3 regions of the [Enterobacter] lignolyticus SCF1 genome follow, and region 2 is predicted to be linked to each of the others. Evidence: predicted binding sites of a transcription regulator. Region 2 holds the regulator's gene; each other region holds the start of a gene.
The links. Region 2 encodes PhoB, which activates phosphate uptake and scavenging genes when phosphate is short. Its sites were predicted from a motif close to CTGTCATAAAACTGNCNNAT; they were not measured.
Positions count from the first base shown of each region.

Region 1: ENTCL_RS18895 (esterase-like activity of phytase family protein) is a predicted target of PhoB. The motif match lies at 3,595-3,614, and genes of this name have one in related genera.
Region 3: uvrB (excinuclease ABC subunit UvrB) is a predicted target of PhoB. The motif match lies at 3,558-3,577, and genes of this name have one in related genera.

Region 1 is NC_014618.1:4,068,069-4,075,326, forward strand. Features, by position in the region: gene ENTCL_RS18880 (carbon starvation CstA family protein) at 1-876, shown strand, start outside; gene ENTCL_RS18885 (YbdD/YjiX family protein) at 973-1,176, shown strand; gene yjiA (GTPase) at 1,187-2,140, shown strand; gene ENTCL_RS18895 (esterase-like activity of phytase family protein) at 2,191-3,549, opposite strand; gene ENTCL_RS18900 (penicillin G acylase) at 3,668-6,208, opposite strand; gene xapA (xanthosine phosphorylase) at 6,593-7,258, shown strand, end outside.
Region 2 is NC_014618.1:3,646,797-3,654,054, reverse strand. Features, by position in the region: gene sbcC (exonuclease subunit SbcC) at 1-2,636, opposite strand, end outside; gene sbcD (exonuclease subunit SbcD) at 2,633-3,835, opposite strand; gene phoB (phosphate response regulator transcription factor PhoB) at 4,030-4,719, shown strand; gene phoR (phosphate regulon sensor histidine kinase PhoR) at 4,741-6,036, shown strand; gene brnQ (branched-chain amino acid transporter carrier protein BrnQ) at 6,447-7,258, shown strand, end outside.
Region 3 is NC_014618.1:3,242,757-3,250,014, reverse strand. Features, by position in the region: gene bioB (biotin synthase BioB) at 1-647, shown strand, start outside; gene bioF (8-amino-7-oxononanoate synthase) at 644-1,798, shown strand; gene bioC (malonyl-ACP O-methyltransferase BioC) at 1,782-2,537, shown strand; gene bioD (dethiobiotin synthase) at 2,530-3,219, shown strand; gene uvrB (excinuclease ABC subunit UvrB) at 3,830-5,851, shown strand; gene pmrB (two-component system sensor histidine kinase PmrB) at 5,914-6,981, opposite strand; gene pmrA (two-component system response regulator PmrA) at 6,988-7,258, opposite strand, start outside.

The sequences.
Region 1 (7,258 bases), 420 kb from region 2:
GTGAGCACCCACGCGGCGGCGACCGTCAGCTCCTGGGGCTTTGTTATCTCTCCTGAGCAGATCATGCAGACGGCGAAAGACATCGGCGAACCGTCGGTGCTGAACCGCGCAGGCGGCGCGCCGACCCTGGCGGTGGGTATCGCCCACGTGTTCCACAAGGTGCTGCCGATGGCCGACATGGGCTTCTGGTACCACTTCGGTATTCTGTTCGAGGCGCTGTTTATCCTGACCGCGCTGGACGCCGGTACCCGTGCGGGCCGCTTTATGCTGCAGGACCTGCTCGGCAACTTCGTGCCGTTCCTGAAGAAAACCGACTCCCTGGTGGCGGGCGTTCTGGGCACCGCGGGCTGCGTTGGCCTGTGGGGCTACCTGCTGTATCAGGGCGTGGTTGACCCGCTGGGCGGCGTGAAGAGCCTGTGGCCGCTGTTCGGTATCTCTAACCAGATGCTGGCGGCCGTTGCGCTGGTGCTCGGCACCGTGGTGCTGGTGAAGATGAAGCGCACCAAATACATCTGGGTCACCGTCGTTCCGGCTCTGTGGCTGCTGCTCTGCACCACCTGGGCGCTGGGTCTGAAGCTGTTCAGCAGCAACCCGCAGATGGAAGGCTTCTTCTTCATGGCTAACCAGTACAAAGAGAAGATTGCCGCAGGCGGCGCGGACCTTACCGCACAGCAGATTGCCAACATGAACCATATCGTGGTGAACAACTACACCAACGCGGGTCTGAGCATTCTGTTCCTGGTGGTGGTGTACAGCATCATCTTCTACGGCATCAAAACCTGGATGAAGGCACGCAACATCGACGCCCGCACCGACAAAGAAACCCCGTACGTACCGGTGCCGGAAGGCGGCGTGAAGACCTCTTCACACCATTAAAAAAATGGCGGGTGGCGCTACGCTGACCCGCCCTACACAGGAACTGTAGGCCCGGTAAGCATAGCGCCACCGGGCTTTTCCTGTCTGGAACCCACAATGTTTGGTAACTTAGGCGAAGCAAAAAAATACCTCGGTCAGGCGGCAAAAATGCTGATTGGTATTCCGGATTACGACAACTACGTCGAGCACATGAAGACCAACCATCCGGACAAGCCGTACATGACCTACACCGAATTTTTCCGCGAGCGTCAGGAAGCGCGCTACGGCGGAAGTGGAGAAGGCGGCGTCCGCTGCTGCTAAAGGAGAGACCATGAGCCCGATTGCCGTTACCCTGCTGACCGGCTTTCTCGGCGCGGGAAAAACAACCCTGCTGCGCCATATTCTGAACGAACAGCACGGCTTCAAAATCGCCGTCATCGAAAACGAGTTTGGCGAAGTCTCGGTGGACGACCAGCTGATTGGCGACCGCGCCACGCAGATCAAGACGCTGACCAACGGCTGCATCTGCTGCACCCGCTCCAGCGAGCTGGAAGACGCCCTGCTCGACCTGCTCGATAGCCGCGATCGCGGCGACATCAACTTTGACCGTCTGGTTATCGAATGCACCGGCATGGCCGACCCGGGACCGATTATTCAGACCTTTTTCTCCCACGACATTCTCTGCCAGCGCTACCTGCTGGACGGCGTGATTGCCCTGGTCGACGCGGTTCACGCCGACGATCAGATGAACCAGTTCACTATTGCTCAGTCGCAGGTGGGTTACGCCGACCGCATTCTGCTGACCAAAACCGACGTGGCGGGCGGAAGCGAAAAGCTGCGCGAGCGCCTGACGCGCATTAACTCGCGCGCCCCGATTTACACCGTGACGCACGGCGATATCGACCTGTCTCAGCTGTTCAACACCAACGGCTTTATGCTGGAAGAAAACGTCACCGCAAAACCCCGCTTCCACTTTATGGCCGACAAGCAGAATGACGTCTCGTCCGTCGTCGTCGAGCTGGACTACCCGGTGGATATCAGCGAGGTATCGCGGGTGATGGAGAATCTGCTGCTGTCGTTCGCCGATAAGCTGCTGCGCTACAAAGGCATGCTGTGGATTGACGGCGAGCCAAACCGCCTGCTGTTTCAGGGCGTCCAGCGCCTCTACAGCGCCGACTGGGACCGACCGTGGGGCGATGAAACGCCGCACAGCACAATGGTGTTTATCGGCATCCAGCTGCCTGAAGAAGAGATCCGCGCGGCGTTTGCGGGTCTGCGCAAATAACAATACCCCCCTGGCCCTCTCCCCGAGGGAGAGGGCCAGGGGGAGGGAATTTACATTAGCGCCTCAGGCAGCGTCACAATCCACAGCTCGCTGTCCGACTCCGGTTTCTCCAGCGGCCTGATGCCGATAGTGGCGGCAACTGTATTGCCATCAACGCTAAGCGCGCCCTGCTCGTTGACCCGGTAATCCTTAAGCTTTTTGCCCGCGACCGGGTTTTGCATCACCGTTTTCACGCCAAAGTCGTTATCGTTCGCCACCGCCAGGGTTTTGCTGTCGATCAGCGCCAGCCCCTCGGCTTTCTCCTGCTGCCAGCCAAGCTGGCGCAAATCGACCGCCAGCGTTTTGTCGGCAAGCGTAATCCCGCGCGCGGCCAGCGCGCTGGCGTCAGCAAACTCCGGATACTCGCCCGGCTTATCGAACGCCGCCAGGTCGCTGGCCTTGCTCAGGTCTACCTTATAGATAAGGTTACGCATTGCGCCGTCCCTATCGCCGCCCTGCTCGATAATCAGGATGTGCTGATTGTCGAGCGCCACGATATCGCCCACCTTGGCATCGCTATTTTTGGCGTAGGCCGCGCTGTCTATCGGGTAGCCGTACATGGCGGTTTTTCCGGTCGCCGGGTCGAAGCTCACCAGGCGGGTAAACAGCGCGCTTTTTTTGCTCTTGCCGTCGATATCCAGCGTGCTCTGCACCGCCGCGAGAATACGTCCGTCCGGCATGCGGGTGACGCCTTCAAAGCCGCGGTTCGGCTGGCGCCATTTGATAATGTTCGGCAGCCCCCCGGCGATGGCTTTCTCCCCCTCCGCCGCCTGCGGTCCGTGCATAGCGAGGATCTTGCCCTGGCGGTCAACGTTAATCAGGAACGGCCCATACTCATCGCACAGCCAGTAGCCGCCCTTACCGTCCGGGGTTATCCCTTCGGTATCCAGACCCCGGTTATCGCCGCGCAGCGTCTTCAGCGTATCGCTGAGCGCCACTTCGTTGGTCGAGCCAATCACCCCGCTTTGCAGCGGCAGGCCGTTTATGTTGCCTTTATCGTCGTGCAAAGGGCGGATATCGCTGGCCTCCGCTTTACCGTTTTGCACGCGGATGTTCACCAGCAGCGGCGCAAAATCCGGCGCGACGAAAATTTTGGCCTCGTTTTTACCGACGTTGGGCGAATCGGCATTCGGGCCGCGATCGGTCACGGTGACAAACGTCAGCGCATCGCCCTGCCTGCCGGTAAACAGCAGGCCAGAGCCAATACCGACCGGCAGACCGTTCGGAAACGCGCCTGCAAACGCGCCGTCGTAGCGGACGTGGGAGCCTTCCGGGAAGCTCACCACATAGCGCTCGGCCTGCGGTGCCGCCGCCAGCGCGGAGAAAGAGAGCGTACAGCCGATAACCAGAGGAATAATTTTGATTTTCATATTGTTAGCGTCCTTGTAGTGGAGCTAACACCGTAATGAGCCAACGTGTCAGAAAAATGACGTCGGGTTGAAACATTGCGGCGCGCCAGCGAAATTCCCCGCGCTGGCGCGCCTGCTTTTACGGTTTAAGATGCAGAATCTCCTGCGATTCTTTATGGGCGTTCACCTCCTGCGGCGTCAGCCACAGGGGTTTACGACCAAAGGTTTCGTACATTTTCAGCTGGTCGTCATAGTGTTTATCAACTGTGCCGTTCGGCGCGACGAACCCGCTCTGGCCGGGAGCAACAACATCCCACGCCAGCACCGGCGTTTTCTGTCCCGCCGGAGAGAAGACAATCATGTCGTTTTCCGTTCCGCGGTTCTGATACTCCGCCTGATGCCTGGCCTCCTGCGGCGCGGCCTGCGGTACGCCAAAGAAGTTATTGGCGCGGAAGGTCAGCGCCATGGCTGGCGTTTTCCACTGGCTGATATCCGTACCGTAGCGTGCGCAGAGCGTCTGCCATGCCTCCTGCAACGCCTCGAGAATTACCGCCTGCTGCGATTTTCCGCCAAACAGATCGACCGCTTGCCCGATCGCCGAACGGTCGCCCTGCAGCGCCTCGTAGAGAATTTTCGCGCCGACGCTGATGTTGAGCGACCCGGTAGGCCCATCCTGCGTTGTTTCATACCCGCTGGCGCCGTACCACTGGTTAAACGGCGCAGGGACGGCGGCGACCACGGTCTTCTTCAGCATGCTGGTAAGCCAGGCATTGAGAATAGCGGAGCCCGGCTGCTGCAGCGTTTTGCCATCGGCAGCCAGCCGGTTTTGACCATCCCAGCGGCTGAGCAGGCTCACCATCTGCTGACGCGGATCGCTTTGCGGCAGCGACGCCGTCGCCCCCTGCAACGCAGGCAGGAACAGGCGCAGGTTGAGATCCTGACGGCTGGTTTTTCCGATCAGATCCCATGCCTGTTCATAGGTAAACGTCGGCTGCTTATCGATAAGCCGGGCTATCTCGGTCACACGATCGGCCCCGCCCCACAGGAAGGCGAACAGATCGGAAGCCGGATAGTTCTGCTGCGGCGCGTTGTTCCAGTTGGCGATATAGCCCGATGCCGGGTTATACACCTTCGGGTTCAGCGCAAACGGCAATACCCCCTGCCAGTCCCATTTTCCGGTCCCCGGTACCGGCAGACGCGGGTCGTGTCCGGGCTGGCGCTGCGGGTATGCGCCGGTATGCACATAGCCGATGTTGCCGTTGACGTCGGCGTAATACCAGTTGATGGTCAGCGCCTGCTTCGCCGCCTGCTGCGTCCACTCCTGCCAGTTTTTAGCCTTCATCTGGTGCGTCCACGCCAGCAGCGAGGCGACCTCTTTACCGTCCCATGCCCGCGCTTTGGCATAAGCGGTGTGCGTGGCGGGGTCGGTTTTAATGACGTTGCCATGCACCGTACGATACACGGTGAAATCCACCGCCTGGGCGTCTTTTACGTTAATCACCTCATCGCGGCTGAGCATTTTCACCCACTGCCCATTATGCAGGTAATAACCCGGTTTTTTGTCCGACAGCTGTTCAGCGAAAATGTCGACATCATCGCCAAAACCGGCGGTAGATCCCCATGAAATCGCGCCATTGTGGCCAAAAACCAGCCCCGGATATGCAAACGGCGTATTGCCGGTCACATCATACCCCGCGCCGTGCAGGCCGATGCCGTAGGTGTACGCCGGGGCATACCAGCCAAACTGCGGGCCGTTAACCATGATCGCTTTTGCATCCTGCGCTTTGCTTTTGCCGATCACCCACATGTTGCTGGTCGTCGGGTAGCCCGCCAGGCCGTTAGCGCCGCTGCGGGCAAACTGTGCGGCGATAGTGGCGCGGTTTTGCGTCGCCGTCAGCGCCAGCAGCGCGCCGTCATCGCCTTTCGCCAGACGCTCCAGCATCGGTGGCGATTGATCGTAGCGCGGCAGCAGCGCCGCAGTTTGCGTTTTGTTAAGGTCGAATGTCAGCGGATAGCGGCTTTCCTGCGGCGCGATGGTGGTGGGAGCATTCGGGTTTACCAGCCATTTCAGCTGGTTAAATACCGCCATGCCCTGCTTCGCGCCGTACTTATCCTTCAGCGCCGTCAGCAGCGCAAGGTTATCGATCTCGCTGGTGCTGTCCGAAAAGCGGTTCGCCATGGTGCCGACAAACACCATCGCCACATCAAAGGGTTGCCAGTGCTGGGGTTTGAAGCCAAAGGTAGTGAACTGCTTTGGCATCAGCGTGTCAGGATGGCGGTTCACCTCGTCAATCCAGGCGTTCATACCATCGGCATAGCCCTGGAGGATTGCCTTATCTTCCGCCGGCAGCGCGGCGATTTGCGCGTGAATCGATGCGGGCCAGTAGTTCTGGCGAATGTCCTTGTCAAAATTCAGATACTGGCTGCCCAGCACCTCCGAGACCGTTCCCTGGGTACTGCGACGCGCCATCTCCATCTGAAATAAGCGATCCTGCGCCACCACGTAGCCATACCCATAAAACAGGTTATGCGTGGTGCTGGCGTAAATGTGCGGCATTCCATACTCATCACGAACGATCTTCACCTCTGCGGCGGGACTCTCCGCCAGCGCCGACAGGCTCAGACTGCAGGTCAGGGCAACAGCAATACCGTTCACGATCATACTTTTTCTGTTTTTCATTGTATCCTCTTGCAGGTGTATGATTAGCGACTTGATACTAGCAACAGGTCAATGTTTATCCAGAAACATGATTTAGTTTCTCTGCGAATTGTGAGGGTGATAACTAATTAATGATTCAATTAAGTTAATAAATTAATTATTTGAGAATCATTTAATAACCCGAAAAACAAAGGTAAAAAGCGCTCTGGCCCCGGTGAGCTTCATCACAGTTCCTGGCAACCGTTAATCCTCTGGCAGCCCCATCAATACGCCTAACCTCTTGATATTTCATCCACCCAGCGCTCATCAATACAAAACCCGAATCAATCCCCGCGTTAATCATATTGGAACCCCAATCGTTGCCCTTCGAGAATAAGCGCAAACCACGCTATGAAGGAGCGCCTGATGTCCCGTTCGATGTTTAACGATGCCCCGTATGAAGCCGCCGAGATCCTGCGCGGCGCAAAACCCGGCTTCGCGCCGCGTATGGCGATGATCCTCGGCTCCGGCCTCGGCGTACTGGCCGACAGGCTGGAAAACAAAACCGTCATCTCGTATGAAGAGCTGCCGGGCTTTCCGGTCAGCACCGTCATCGGCCACGCCGGTGAGGTGGTGATGGGCAGCCTGCACGGCGTCGACCTGCTGTGCATGAAGGGCCGCGGCCATTTCTATGAGGGCGTCGGGATGGGCATCATGACCCACGCGGTGCGCACCTTTAAGCTGCTCGGCTGCGAATTCATGTTCTGCACCAATGCCGCCGGTTCGCTGAATACCGATATCCCGGCTGGTTCGCTGGTGGCGCTGAGCGACCACATCAACACCATGCCGTCGACGCCGCTGGTCGGCCCGAACGACGAGCGTTTCGGCCCGCGCTTCTTCAGCCTTGCCAACGCCTATGACCGCGATCTGCGCCAGCAGCTGCACGCCACCGCCCGCGAGCTGAACCTGCCGCTGCACGACGGGGTCTTTGTCTCCTACCCCGGCCCCAACTTCGAGACCGCAGCGGAAATTCGCATGATGCAAAACTTGGGCGGTGACGTGGTAGGCATGTCGGTGGTGCCGGAAGTCATT
Region 2 (7,258 bases):
CCCCAGTCCTCCAGCGTTCTTGCGGCTGCGTCTATCTCCTGCATCAGCGCTTGCTGCTGCTGGCGGCTGGCGGCATCCTGCGTCAGCTGCTGGCGAATACCGCCCTGCTGCGTGCTGTTCTCGCGCATCTGCTGGGCCAGCTGCTGCAGCTGAGCCTGCAGCGTCTCGAGGCTCTCGGTCTCCGGGAGACCGTCGGGCTTCAGCTGCTGATGCTGCTCCCGCGTCGCCTGCGCCTGGGCGACCAGCGCCTGCTGCTGGTGCAGCTGGTTTTCCAGCGTTTGTCGGAGCTGCTCCAGACGGCTGCGGGTCGCTTCGTCGAGCAGCGCGTCGAGGAACGCCTGCTGGTTGGCGAACTGGCTTGCCGCCAGCGCCTGCTCAAAGGCCTGCTGCGCCTGCTGCAGGCGCTCGCTGGCGTCGGTTTCCTGCTGCTGCAGCGTTTGCCACTGGCCGTGGAGCGAGACGCAGTCATGATGCACCTGCTGCCATCCCTCCAGCGGCGTCTCCTCGGGCGCTTCGGGGTCTGCGCTTTCCGGCAGCGTGTCGAGCAGCGGCTGCAGCAGCTCAAGCTGGCGCTGGTTGCGCTGCTGTTCGTCGCTGTGGGTCTGCCACTGCGCGCTTTCCGCCTCGCGCGCGTCCAGCCAGCGACGCTCTTCGCCCGCCTCCGGCGACGTCAGCGCCAGCGCGGCAAGCGTGGCCGCCAGCGCCTGCTGGCGCTGCGCCTGCTGCTGGCGGATTTCCGCCGCCTGGGCATTCAGGGCGTCCATCTGGCGCTGCAGGGCGAGCCGCTGGCTGTGACGGAAAAGCTGCTGCTCGTACTCCTGCTGTGTTTCCAGCCAGGCGGCGACATCCTCCTGCGGCGTCAGGGCGATCCCCAGCGCGGCGACGGTGGATTGCCACTGTAAGGTGAGCGCTTGCTCCTGCTCCGTCAGCGTCTGTATCTCGCCGTTGTCGGCCTGCTGCTGCTTATTGAGCGCCTCCAGCTGGCCGCGCAGCGCGGCGCCGGACTCGGCAAGCTCCTTGACCTCTTTATCCAGCGCGTCCCGGCGGGCTTCATTCACGCCCGGCGTCAGCGCCTGGTAGCGCTCAATGGCCGGATGCTCGGTTGAGCCGCACAGCGGGCACGGGGAACCCGCCTGCAGGCGGGCGCGCTCTTCCTGCAGCGCCACGATGGTGCGCTCCTGCTCGCACAGCGTTTTGACGTCGGTGAACTGCTGGAGCTTCTCCTTATACTGCTGGCGGCGGCGGGCGAGTTCGGCATCGTGCTGTTCTTGCTCCTGCTGGCGCTGCTGCAGCGACTGTTGCAGCTGCTGACGGCGCTTTTGCAGCGGCGCAAAGCGTCCGTACAGCGCGTTGAGCTGCTGGCGGTATGGGCGCAGGACGGCGTGCTGCTCCAGCGCCGCTGCCGTCGCCGCCGCCTCCAGGGTCAGCGCGGTTTCCGGCAGCGCGCTGAGTTCGCCCCTGAGCCCGGCCTCGCGCTGGGACAGCATCTGCAGCTGCACGGCGTCCCGCGCCAGCTGTTCAAACGTGGCCCGCCATCCGGCAAGCTCCCGCTGCCAGTGACGATAGCCGTCGTGGGCGGCGAGCCAGTCGCCGAGGGTTTTCTGCTGCGCCAGCAGCTGCGTGTGCTGCCGGGCGGCGCTGTGGCGGATGCGGTTTCGCAGCCCGGTCTGGCTCTGTAAGCGAGTATTTACTTCAGTCGTTTGCTGGCGGATATGCTGCAGCGCGGCCTGCCGGTCCTGCAGCCGCATCCACAGCGGGCGCAGCGTATCGGCAGGATGCGCCAGCGCCAGCTTCGCCAGCTGCGGTTCGGCGTCGTTCAGCGCCTGTCCGGCGCTCTGCAGCGCGGCCTGCGCGCGCTGCTGCTCGCGGCAAATTTCGTTTTCCCTCGTCAGCCACTGCGCCCAGCTTTGGGTGCGGGTCTGTACGTCCTGCAGCCGTTTCTCTTCGTCAGTAAGCGCCTGCAAACGTTGCTGCAGCGCCTGCTGCTGCTCATCGTTCAGCAGCACCATCCCCGAGGCCTGCGCCTGCAGCTTTTCCAGCTCGGTTTTTGCGGTTTTATGCTTTTCAAACACCTGCGCCGAGATCTGCCCGTAAATCTCGGTGCCGGTCAGCTCTTCGAGCAGCTCGGCCCGCTCTTTGGGTTTGGCGTTGAGGAAGGCGGCGAACTGCCCCTGGGAAAGCAGCATCGAGCGGGTAAAGCGCCCGTAGTCCAGCCCGGTGAGCGAGGCGGTCAGCTCCAGCTTGTCCTTCACCTTGTCGGCCAGAATTTTGCCGTCCGCGCAGGTCGCCAGCTCAACGCGCGGCGCCTGCAGGTTGCCGTCCGGCTGGTTGCGCGCCCGGTTCTGGCTCCAGAAGGCGCGGTATGCGATGCCTTTGACCTCAAACTCTACTTCCGCCAGGCATTCGGCGGTATCACGGGTCATCAGGTCGTTTTGCGATTGCGACACCGTGTTAAGCCGCGGCGTCTCGTGATACAGGGCCAGGCAAATGGCGTCGAGCAGGGTGGTTTTCCCCGCGCCCGTCGGCCCGGTAATGGCGAACAAACCGTTGCTGGCGAACGGTTCGGCGGTAAAGTCAATTTTCCACTCGCCCTTCAGGGAGTTGAGGTTCTTCAGGCGCAGGCTCAGGATCTTCATGCCGTTTCCTCCCCACGAAGCGTTTGCACTGTTTCGTTAAACAGCTGGTGCAGCCGGTCCTGCTGCGGCGCGTCGAGCGACTCCAGATCCAGCCGGCGCTGGAAGACATCGCTTACGCGCAGCTCGCTCAGCGTTTCCCGCTGCGCGTTCATCATCGTGCGCTCGCGCTGCTCACGGCTGCGGCGCACCAGTAGCACCTCAACGGGAAGGTCGTCGGTTAGCGTCTGGATTTTACGCTGAATATCGTGCAGATACTCTTCGCTGGTGATTTCGATATCCAGCCACGTTGCCGGTGTCGCCGGGGCGTCGCGCCACTGTGCGAGCTGCGCGCTGATGCTGGCGAAATCGCCCTTCAGCACCGCCAGCGGCTGAGTGACGGGCACCTCGAGCGGCGTCACGTCCGCAAGCTTGCCGTCGGCGAAGGTCACCAGATTGACGCTTTTGGGCTTCCCGGTTTCGTCGAAGCTGAGGGGGATTGGCGAACCGCAGTAGCGAATATGCTCGCTGCCGCCGATCTTCTGCGCCCGGTGGATATGGCCGAGAGCGATATAGTCCAGCGGCGGGAAGTTCTGCGCCGGAAAGGCGTCGAGGGTGCCGATATAGATGTCGCGTACGGCGTCGCTTTTACTAGCGCCGACGGTGGTCAGGTGGCCGCTGGCCACGATCGGCAGCGGCCGGTCGCCGCGTAGCTCGCACGCCTGCGCGTACTGCTGCTGGTAGTAGTCGGTAATGGCCTGCAGCAGATGCTGCTGTTTTTCACCGCCCGACAATCCGGCCTGGCTTACCACCACATCGCGCGGGCGCAGGAACGGCACCGGGCACAGAATGGCGCCGGGGGTGCCGTCACGGCGGTTGAGCACGCAGGGCGGGGTGCCGCTGCCCGCAACCACGGTGGTGTTCAAAAAGGCGAGGATCTCGCGGGATTCATTCAGCGTCGCCACCGAATCATGGTTGCCCGCCAGCACCACCAGACGGCAGCCGCTTTGCTGCAGTTTGACCACAAAACCGTTATACAGCTCGCGGGCGTAGCTCGGCGGCGCGCCGGTATCAAAAATATCGCCCGCCACGATAATGGCATCCACCTGCTGAGCGTCCGCCGTGTCGAGCAGCCAGTCGAGAAACGCCTGGTGTTCGGCGGCCCGGCTTTTACTGTAAAAGTTCTGGCCCAGGTGCCAGTCGGAGGTGTGTAGGATGCGCATAAGTGTCCTGTGGCAAAAAAGCGTGACAGGGATTATAAACGCATAGCGATCCCAGGGCGATGGCCGCATTAACCCCGTGTCATAATTCAAAAATCCACTATCATAAGACGGTCATCTTATTCATAAATCTGTCATAAATCTGACGCATAATGGCGCCGCACTTTAGGCTTGTTACTAAAAACACAGGGTAAATAATGGCGAGACGTATTCTGGTCGTTGAAGATGAAGCGCCGATTCGCGAGATGGTGTGCTTCGTTCTGGAGCAAAATGGCTTTCAGCCTGTTGAAGCGGAAGATTATGACAGCGCTGTAACGCAACTCAATGAACCCTGGCCTGATCTGATTTTACTCGACTGGATGCTGCCGGGCGGATCGGGGATTCAGTTCATTAAGCATCTGAAGCGCGAAGCCATGACCCGCGATATTCCGGTGGTGATGCTGACCGCCCGCGGCGAAGAGGAAGACCGCGTACGCGGGCTGGAAACCGGCGCTGATGATTACATCACCAAGCCTTTTTCCCCGAAAGAGCTGGTGGCCCGAATTAAGGCGGTCATGAGACGCATATCGCCGATGGCGGTAGAAGAAGTGATTGAAATGCAGGGTCTTAGCCTTGACCCCTCCTCGCATCGCGTGATGACCGGCGAGAATCCGCTGGACATGGGGCCTACGGAGTTTAAGCTACTGCACTTCTTTATGACCCACCCGGAGCGTGTCTACAGCCGCGAACAGCTGCTGAACCACGTCTGGGGCACGAACGTATATGTTGAAGACCGGACGGTGGATGTGCATATTCGCCGCCTGCGTAAAGCGCTGGAACATAGTGGTCATGACCGAATGGTACAAACCGTTCGCGGCACGGGTTATCGGTTCTCTGCCCGTTTCTGACAACTGACTGGAGTGTTACCCGTGCTGGAACGGCTGTCATGGAAAAGGCTGGTATTTGAGCTGATCCTCTGTTGTATCCCGGCCCTCATTCTGGGGGGCCTCATTGGTCACCTGCCGTGGTTTTTGCTGGCGGCGGTCACCGGGCTTCTGATCTGGCATTTCTGGAATTTGCTGCGGCTCTCCTGGTGGTTATGGGTCGATCGCAGCATGACGCCGCCTCCCGGACGCGGCAGCTGGGAGCCGTTGCTGTACGGCCTGCACCAGATGCAGATGCGTAACAAAAAGCGCCGTCGCGAGCTGGGCAGCCTGATTAAACGCTTTCGCAGCGGGGCGGAGTCCTTGCCTGACGCCGTGGTGCTGACCACCGAAGAGGGGGCGATTTTCTGGTGTAACGGTCTGGCGCAGCAGATGCTGCACCTGCGCTGGCCGGACGATAATGGTCAGAACATCCTGAACCTGCTGCGCTATCCCGAATTTTCCCGCTACCTGAAGGCGCGCGATTTCACCAAACCGATGAATCTGGTGCTTAACAGCGGGCGGCATCTGGAGATTCGCGTGATGCCCTACAGCGAAAAACAGCTGCTGATGGTGGCGCGCGACGTCACGCAGATGCACCAGCTGGAAGGGGCGCGACGCAACTTCTTTGCTAACGTCAGCCACGAGCTGCGCACGCCGCTGACGGTGCTGCAGGGCTACCTGGAGATGATGCAGGAGCAAATCCTTGAGGGCGCGCCGCGCGAAAAAGCGCTGCATACCATGCGCGAGCAGACCCAGCGTATGGAAGGCCTGGTCCGCCAGCTGCTGACGCTGTCAAAAATCGAAGCCGCGCCGCTCATGGCGCTGAACGATAAAATCGACGTGCCGATGATGCTGCGCGTCGTCGAGCGGGAAGCCCAGACGCTGAGCCATAAAAAGCACGTGCTGACGTTTGAAATCGATGATTCGCTGCAGGTGCTGGGCAACGAAGAGCAGCTGCGCAGCGCGATGTCTAACCTGGTGTACAACGCGGTTAACCACACCCCGGAAGGCACCGAAATTCGCGTCTGCTGGCAGCGTACGCCGCACGGCGCGCTGTTCAGCGTCGAAGATAACGGACCCGGGATCGCGCCCGAGCATATCCCGCGCCTGACGGAGCGTTTTTATCGCGTCGACAAAGCGCGCTCCCGCCAGACCGGGGGCAGCGGGCTGGGGCTGGCTATCGTTAAGCATGCGGTGAACCATCACGACAGCCGGCTGGATATTGAAAGCCAGCCGGGGGTTCGCACCCGTTTCAGCTTCCTCCTGCCGGAACGTTTAATTGCCAGAAAAAGCGCCTGACGGAGCAACTGTCAATCTGTATTTCCACAAACCAGCTTCGGCTGGTTTTTTTTCTTTGCGGTTAACCAGACGGTGAACAATTATCAAACGTCTGTTTATTTTTTGTTCGCATTATTAGCCATGGGTTTTTCTGATATCTGGTTAATAAATCTGGATTACGACGAGTGATTGAGATAATCATCTGGTTTTGCGATCCCTTCTTGCTTTAAAACGTTATAAGCGTTTAAATTGCGCCCCATGCAGCAACAGACAGACTGCATACGCGTGGATTATCAAATAACAATTCTTCTCCACGCTATTCAGGGAGAATATCTCGCTGAAATTGTGCGCAATTGCCGCTGCACTATCCCGTTGGGAGCAGCGAGAAATGTTTCTTTTTCAACACCACATCCACAGGCAGTAAAGCGTTTATGACTCATCAGTTAAGATCACGCGACATCATCGCTTTGGGTTTCATGACCTTTGCGTTGTTCGTTGGCGCAGGCAACATCATTTTTCCTCCCATGGTTGGTCTGCAGGCGGGCGAGCACGTCTGGACGGCGGCGCTTGGGTTTCTGATTACCGCGGTGGGTTTGCCTGTATTGACCGTTATCGCGCTGGCGAAGGTCGGCGGCGGCGTTGATACCCTGAGCACGCCAATCGGTAAGGTGGCGGGCCTGCTGCTGGCCGTGGTGTGCTATCTGACGGTGGGGCCTTTTTTCGCCACGCCGCGTACCGCGACCGTCTCCTTTGAAGTGGGTATTGCGCCGCTGACCGGCGATGGCGCGATGCCGCTGCTTATCTACAGCATTATCTATTTTGCGCTGGTTATCCTCGTGTCGCTCTACCCGGGCAAACTGCTGGATACCGTGGGCAACTTCCTGGCACCGCTGAAAATTCTCGCGCTGATTGTGCTTGCCGTTGCGGCGATTATCTGGCCGGTTGGCCCTATCAGCCATGCGCTGGAGGCGTACCAGACCTCGGCGTTCTCCAACGGTTTTGTTAATGGCTACCTGACCATGGACACCCTGGGGGCGATGGTGTTCGGCATCGTTATCGTCAATGCGGCGCGCTCTCGCGGCGTGACCGAGGCGCGTTTGCTGACCCGCTATACCGTGTGGGCCGGGCTGATCGCCGGTATCGGCCTGACGCTGCTGTATCTGGCGCTGTTCCGCCTCGGCTCCGACAGCGCGACGCTGGTTGAGCAGAACGCCAACGGCGCGGCGATTCTGCATGCTTATGT
Region 3 (7,258 bases), 400 kb from region 2:
GCACGTTGTCGGACGATCAGGCGCAGCGCCTGGCCTCTGCGGGGCTCGATTACTACAACCATAACCTGGATACGTCGCCGGAATTCTACGGCAACATCATTACCACCCGCACCTATCAGGAGCGTCTGGATACGCTCGATAAGGTGCGCGACGCCGGGATTAAGGTCTGCTCGGGCGGCATTGTGGGCCTCGGCGAGACGGTGAAGGATCGCGCCGGTCTGCTGCTGCAGCTGGCCAACCTGCCGACCCCGCCGGAAAGCGTGCCGATCAACATGCTGGTGAAGGTGAAGGGCACGCCGCTTGAGGACAACGACGATGTCGATGCGTTTGATTTTATCCGCACCATCGCCGTGGCGCGCATCATGATGCCGACCTCGCACGTCCGCCTTTCCGCCGGACGCGAGAAGATGAATGAGCAGACGCAGGCGATGTGCTTCATGGCCGGGGCGAACTCCATCTTCTACGGCTGCAAGCTGCTGACCACGCCGAACCCGGAGGAGGACAACGATCTGCTGCTGTTCCGCAAGCTCGGCATTAACCCGCAGCAAACGCAGGTGCTGGCGGGAGACAACGAGCAGCAGCAGCGTCTTGAGCAGTCGCTGATGACGCCGGATACCAGTACGTACTACAACGCGGCGGCGGTATGAGCTGGCAGCAGAAGATTGACGACAGCCTGATGCAGCGGCGCGCGGCGCAGGCGCTGCGCGTACGTCTGCCGGTAAGCCAGGGGGCAGGACGCTGGCTGCGCCAGGGCGACGCGCGCTGGCTAAATTTTTCCAGCAACGATTATCTCGGGCTCAGCCAGCATCCGCAGATCGTGGCGGCCTGGCAGCAAGGCGCGTCGCAGTACGGTACGGGCAGCGGCGGCTCCGGGCACGTGACCGGCTACAGCGTGGCGCACCAGGCGCTGGAGGCGGCGCTTGCCGACCGGCTGGGGTACCCGCGGGCGCTGCTGTTTATTTCCGGTTTTGCCGCCAACCAGGCGACGATCGCCGCATTGCTGCACAAGGGCGACCGGATTATCGCCGACAGGCTGAGCCATGCCTCGCTACTTGAAGCCGCAAGCCTCAGCCCGGCCGAACTGCGGCGGTTTACGCATAACGACGGCGAACATCTGCAGACGCTGCTGGCGAAACCGGTAGCGGGGCAGCAGCTGGTGGTGACCGAAGGTATTTTCAGCATGGACGGCGACAGCGCGCCGCTGGCCGACATCGCCGCCCGTACGCGGTCGGCGAACGGCTGGCTGATGGTGGATGACGCGCACGGCATCGGCGTTTGTGGCGACGGGCGCGGCAGCTGCGCGGCGCAGGGGGTGAAGCCCGAACTGCTGGTCGTCACCTTCGGCAAGGCGTTCGGCCTGAGCGGAGCGGCGGTGCTGTGCAGCGACAGCGTCGCCGAGTATCTGCTGCAGTTTGCCCGGCATCTGATCTACAGCACCGCGATGCCGCCCGCCCAGGCGGTGGCGCTGCAGACAGCGCTGGCGGTGGTGATGAGCGAGGAGGGCGATGCGCGCCGCGAAACGCTGCGCCAGCACATCGGTCGTTTTCGCCAGGGAGCGCAGCAGCTCGGCTGGCGGCTAACCTCCTCCGAAAGCGCGATCCAGCCGCTTATTGTCGGCGAAAATGCGCCGACGCTGGCGCTGGCAGAACGTCTTCGCCAGCAGGGCTGCTGGCTCAGCGCCATTCGTCCGCCGACGGTGCCCGCCGGTACGGCGCGCCTGCGCATTACCCTTACGGCGGCGCATTTGCAGGACGACATCGATCGGTTGCTGGAGGTGCTGGATGCCGCCGGTCGATAAACAGGCCGTCGCCGCCGCCTTTGGCCGCGCCGCGCCGCACTATCAGCAGCATAACGAGCTGCAGCGCCGCAGCGCCGACGCGCTGATGGCCCGCCTCCCGGCCCGCCGTTTTGCGCGGGTGCTGGATGCCGGCTGCGGGCCGGGCGGCATCAGCCGCTACTGGCGCGACAACGGCTGTGAGGTGACCGCGCTCGATCTCTCCGCGCAGATGCTGGCCGAAGCCCGGCGGCAGCAGGCCGCCGATCATTACGTGCAGGCGGATATTGAAGCTATTCCGCTGGCGTCGGCGCAGTTCGATCTGGTGTGGAGCAATCTGGCGGTGCAGTGGTGCGATTCGCTTCAGGATGCGGTGCAGGAGCTCTACCGCATGCTGCGCCCCGGCGGCGTGCTGGCGTTTACCACCCTGGCGGCGGATTCGCTGCCGGAACTCCGCCAGGCCTGGCGGGCGATCGACGAAAAGCCGCACGCCAATCGCTTTTTATCCCGCGAGGCGCTCGACAGCGCGCTGAGCGGGCTGCGCGGCGAATTTGCGCTACAGACGCTGAGCGTGCCGTTTGCCGATGCGCTGAGCGCCATGCGCTCGCTCAAAGGCATTGGCGCCACCCATCTGCACGAAGGACGCGCCAGCCGGACGTTGACCCGCAGCCGTTTGCAGCAGCTGCAGCTTGCCTGGCCGAAACAGCAGGGCGCCTGCCCGCTGACGTACCATATTTTTACAGGAGTGATGACACGTGACTGAACGTTATTTTGTCACCGGCACCGACACCGAGGTGGGGAAAACCGTCGCCAGCTGCGCGCTGCTGCAGGCGGCGAACCGCGCCGGAAAACGGACCGCGGGCTACAAACCGGTAGCCTCCGGCAGCGAAATGACCGCCGAGGGGCTACGCAATAGCGACGCGCTGGCGCTCCAGCGCAACAGCCGCCTGCCGCTCAGCTATGAGCAGGTGAACCCGTATACCTTTGCTGAACCCACCTCGCCGCACATCGTCGCCGCCGACGAACAGCGTCCTATCGAGGCGGCACGGCTCTCAGCCGGTTTACAGACGCTGAGCTCGCAGGCGGAGTGGGTGCTGGTGGAGGGCGCCGGGGGCTGGTTTACGCCGCTGTCGCCGACGTTGAGCTTTGCCGACTGGGTGGCGCAGGAGCGGCTGCCGGTTATCCTGGTGGTCGGCGTGAAGCTTGGCTGCATCAACCACGCGCTGCTGACCGCGCAGGCGGTGCGGCAGGCCGGGCTGCGGCTGGCCGGATGGGTCGCCAACGACGTGCAGGCGCCGGGCAAACGCCATGCGGAATACATGGCCACGCTGCAGCAGCTGATACCGGCGCCGCTGCTGGGGGAGATCCCCTGGCTGGGCGCGGAGGCTGAACGGCAGGATCTGGGGCAGTATCTGGATCTTGCAGTACTTAATACCAGCCTCTGACGTTTCTCTGATGCCGGGTGTTGTGCGCCTGGCATCATGCTTATGGATTGAAATGTGAGCAATATTCCATAACTGACCCCTTTCGCTTAGCTGATAAAAGTCAAAAAATAGCGATAAAAAATTTTTTGTCCTCATTCTTTCGGGTGAGTTTCGATTTGTGCGAGGGGCAGGGGATATGGGCTGCAGACAGTTATCCACTATTCCTGTGGATAACCTTGTGTATTAGAGTTAGAAAACACGTGGCATACGAGAGAATACGCGGCCTGCGACTAAATTGGTGCGAAACGCGGCTTTTAGGTATTTTATTTATTTATTAGTAAGTTAAATAAAAGCAATGCCTGTCAGAAAAGTGTCACCCGCTGACGCAAAAGATGCATCGCACGTCTTGACAAATGTTAAAGACGAAAAAAATTCTGGGGATAACCGCAAAGGGCTGGCGTTTTATCTTGCCGCAGCGAAAATTTCCCCGGCTTCTACGGGTCTCCTTTTCGGGTAACACGGATACCATAATACGCTACTGTTTTTTTATCCAGTATAATTTGTTGGCAAAATAGCGTCTGGCGAGTAGAATTAATCACCTGCTCGCTTATCCTTCATCAGGCCGCCATCCATGAGTAAACCGTTTACATTGCATTCCGCTTTCCGTCCTTCAGGCGATCAGCCTGAGGCTATTCGCCGCCTGGAAGAGGGGCTTGAAGACGGCCTCGCGCACCAGACGCTGCTTGGCGTGACGGGGTCGGGGAAGACGTTTACCATCGCCAATGTCATTAATAACCTGCAGCGGCCGACCATGGTGCTGGCGCCCAACAAAACGCTGGCGGCGCAGCTGTATGGCGAAATGAAGGAGTTTTTCCCTGAAAACGCGGTGGAGTACTTCGTTTCCTACTACGACTACTACCAGCCGGAAGCGTACGTGCCAAGCTCCGATACCTTCATCGAGAAGGACGCGTCGGTAAACGAGCACATCGAACAGATGCGCCTTTCGGCGACGAAAGCGCTGCTCGAGCGGCGGGACGTCGTGGTTGTGGCGTCGGTGTCCGCCATTTACGGCCTGGGCGACCCGGATCTGTACCTGAAAATGATGCTGCACATGACGGTCGGGATGATCATCGATCAGCGCGCTATTCTGCGTCGGCTGGCGGAGCTGCAGTACACCCGCAACGATCAGGCCTTCCAGCGCGGCACCTTCCGCGTGCGCGGCGAGGTGATCGATATTTTCCCGGCGGAATCGGACGATATCGCGCTGCGCGTTGAGCTGTTCGACGAGGAGGTTGAGCGCCTGTCGCTGTTCGACCCGCTCACCGGACATGTAGAGTCAACCATTCAGCGTTATACCATCTATCCGAAAACGCACTACGTGACCCCGCGTGAACGCATTCTGCAGGCGATGGAGGAGATCAAAGAGGAGCTGGTCGACCGGCGCAAAGTGCTGCTGGCGAACAACAAGCTGCTTGAAGAGCAGCGCCTGAGCCAGCGCACCCAGTTTGACCTTGAAATGATGAACGAGCTGGGCTACTGCTCGGGCATTGAAAACTACTCGCGCTTTCTGTCCGGCCGCGGCCCGGGCGAGCCGCCGCCGACGCTGTTCGACTACCTGCCTGCAGATGGCCTGCTGGTGATCGACGAATCGCATGTGACGATCCCGCAGATCGGCGGAATGTTCCGCGGCGACCGGGCGCGTAAAGAGACGCTGGTGGAGTACGGCTTTCGTCTGCCTTCGGCGCTGGATAACCGTCCGCTGAAATTTGAAGAGTTTGAAGCGCTGGCGCCGCAAACCATTTATGTTTCCGCGACGCCTGGCAACTATGAGCTGGAGAAATCCGGCGGCGAGGTGATTGACCAGGTGGTGCGTCCTACCGGTCTGCTCGATCCGATTATCGAAGTTCGCCCGGTTTCCACCCAGGTGGATGACCTGCTGTCCGAAATTCGCCTGCGCGCCGCCATCAACGAGCGCGTGCTGGTGACGACGCTGACCAAGCGCATGGCGGAAGATTTAACGGAATATCTTGAGGAGCACGGCGAGCGGGTTCGTTACCTGCACTCGGATATCGACACCGTTGAGCGGATGGAGATCATTCGCGACCTGCGCCTCGGCGAGTTTGACGTGCTGGTGGGCATCAACCTGCTGCGAGAAGGGCTGGATATGCCGGAAGTTTCGCTGGTGGCGATTCTGGATGCCGATAAAGAGGGCTTCCTGCGCTCCGAGCGCTCGCTGATTCAGACCATTGGACGCGCGGCGCGCAACGTCAACGGGAAGGCGATTCTGTACGGCGATAAAATTACGCCGTCGATGGCGAAAGCGATCGGCGAGACCGAGCGTCGTCGCGAGAAGCAGTCGCAGTACAATGAAGAACACGGCATCGTGCCGCAGGGTCTGAATAAGAAGGTGGTCGATATTCTGGCGCTCGGCGAGGGGCTGGCGAAAACGCGCGGCAAGGGCCGCGGGAAATCCCGTACGGCCGCGCAGACCGAGGCGGTGGAAAAAGCGCTGACGCCGAAAGCGCTGCAGCAAAAAATCCACGAGCTGGAAGGGCAGATGATGCAGCATGCGCAGAACCTCGAATTCGAGGAAGCCGCGCAGATCCGCGACCAGCTGCACCAGCTACGGGAGCTGTTTATCGTCGCATCCTGAAACGAAAAGAGCCTGTAATGACAGGCTCTTTCGGTTGACGGACTTTCACGCCGCGAGGGGTTTTAACGTAACCGCCGCGGAAATTTCACCCACGCGCGTGCGCCCGGCTCCGGCTTGCGGTTGTTCAAAAAGAACTGCGCATCGTGCAACTGGGCGATACGGGTCACAATGCTTAAGCCGAGCCCAATGCCGCCGTAGCGGCTGTCCATACGCACAAAGGCTTTGCTGAGCTCCCCGCTTTTGGCCTCGTCGATTCCCGGACCTTCGTCTTCGACGGCAAGCGATCCCGGCGAGACGCCGATCGTAATCACCGAGTTTTCCGGGCTGTAGCGATGGGCGTTTTCCACCAGATTGCGCAGCAGCACCCGCAGCAGCGTCGCGTCGCCGGACACCGTGACGTCGTTTACTCCGTCAGGCACCCGCAGCGTTTGCCCGCGATGGGCCAGCATCGTTTCCAGCTCGCCCTGAATCGGTAAAACGACGTCGGCGATTAGCATGACCTGCTGATAGCTTCCCGCGGAAAAGGATTGTCCAACCCGCGCCAGCTGCAGCAGCTGCGTAATGCTGTCGGTCATCTGGTCGAGACGTTGCAGCAACGGCTCGACCTTCACGCCGTGCACTTTAGCCATCAGCTCCAGATGCAGCTTCAGGCCCGCCAGCGGGGTGCGCAGCTCGTGCGCCACGTCGGCGGTAAACATGCGCTCGCGGTCCAGCGTCAGATTAAGCCGCTCAACCAGCTGGTTGATGGCGGCGGTCACCGCGTCCACTTCGCTGACCGACTCCGGCAGGGTGATGGGCTGCAGGTTGTCCGGCGTGCGGCTGTTCAGCTCCTGCTGGAGATCGTAGAGCGGGCGGGTGATGCGCTTGACCGCCTGCAGGCTTATCCACAGCGCCAGGCCGATAATCAGCAGGCTGGGAATCAGCAGGCTCGCCACCGCTTCACGCACCTCATGCTCAATGTGCTTGCGGTTGTTGTGCCCGTGGATAGCGCTTTCGACCAGCAGCTGGATCTGCTCTTTGCTCTCATGCCACAGCCAGAACACGCTGATAAGCTGGCAGACCAGCAGGATAGTCGCGATGGTCAGCAGAAGCTGGCGACGCATCGTCCATTTTTCACGGGCAGAAGGCAGCTTCACTTACTCAACGTCTCCGGATTTCACCAGCATATAGCCAAACCCGCGTACGGTGCGGATCCGCGATTTGCCAATCTTATCGCGCAGGTTATGGATATGGACTTCCAGGGTGTTGGTGGACGGTTCGTTATCCCAGCTATAAATATCGTTGTAGAGGATTTCCCGGTGTACCGGACTGCCGGCCTTGGCCATCAGGCGCGACAGCAGGGCGTACTCCTTCGGCGTCAGCTCAAGCTGGGTCTCCTCCAGCCAGACCTGGCGACGGGTGACGTTG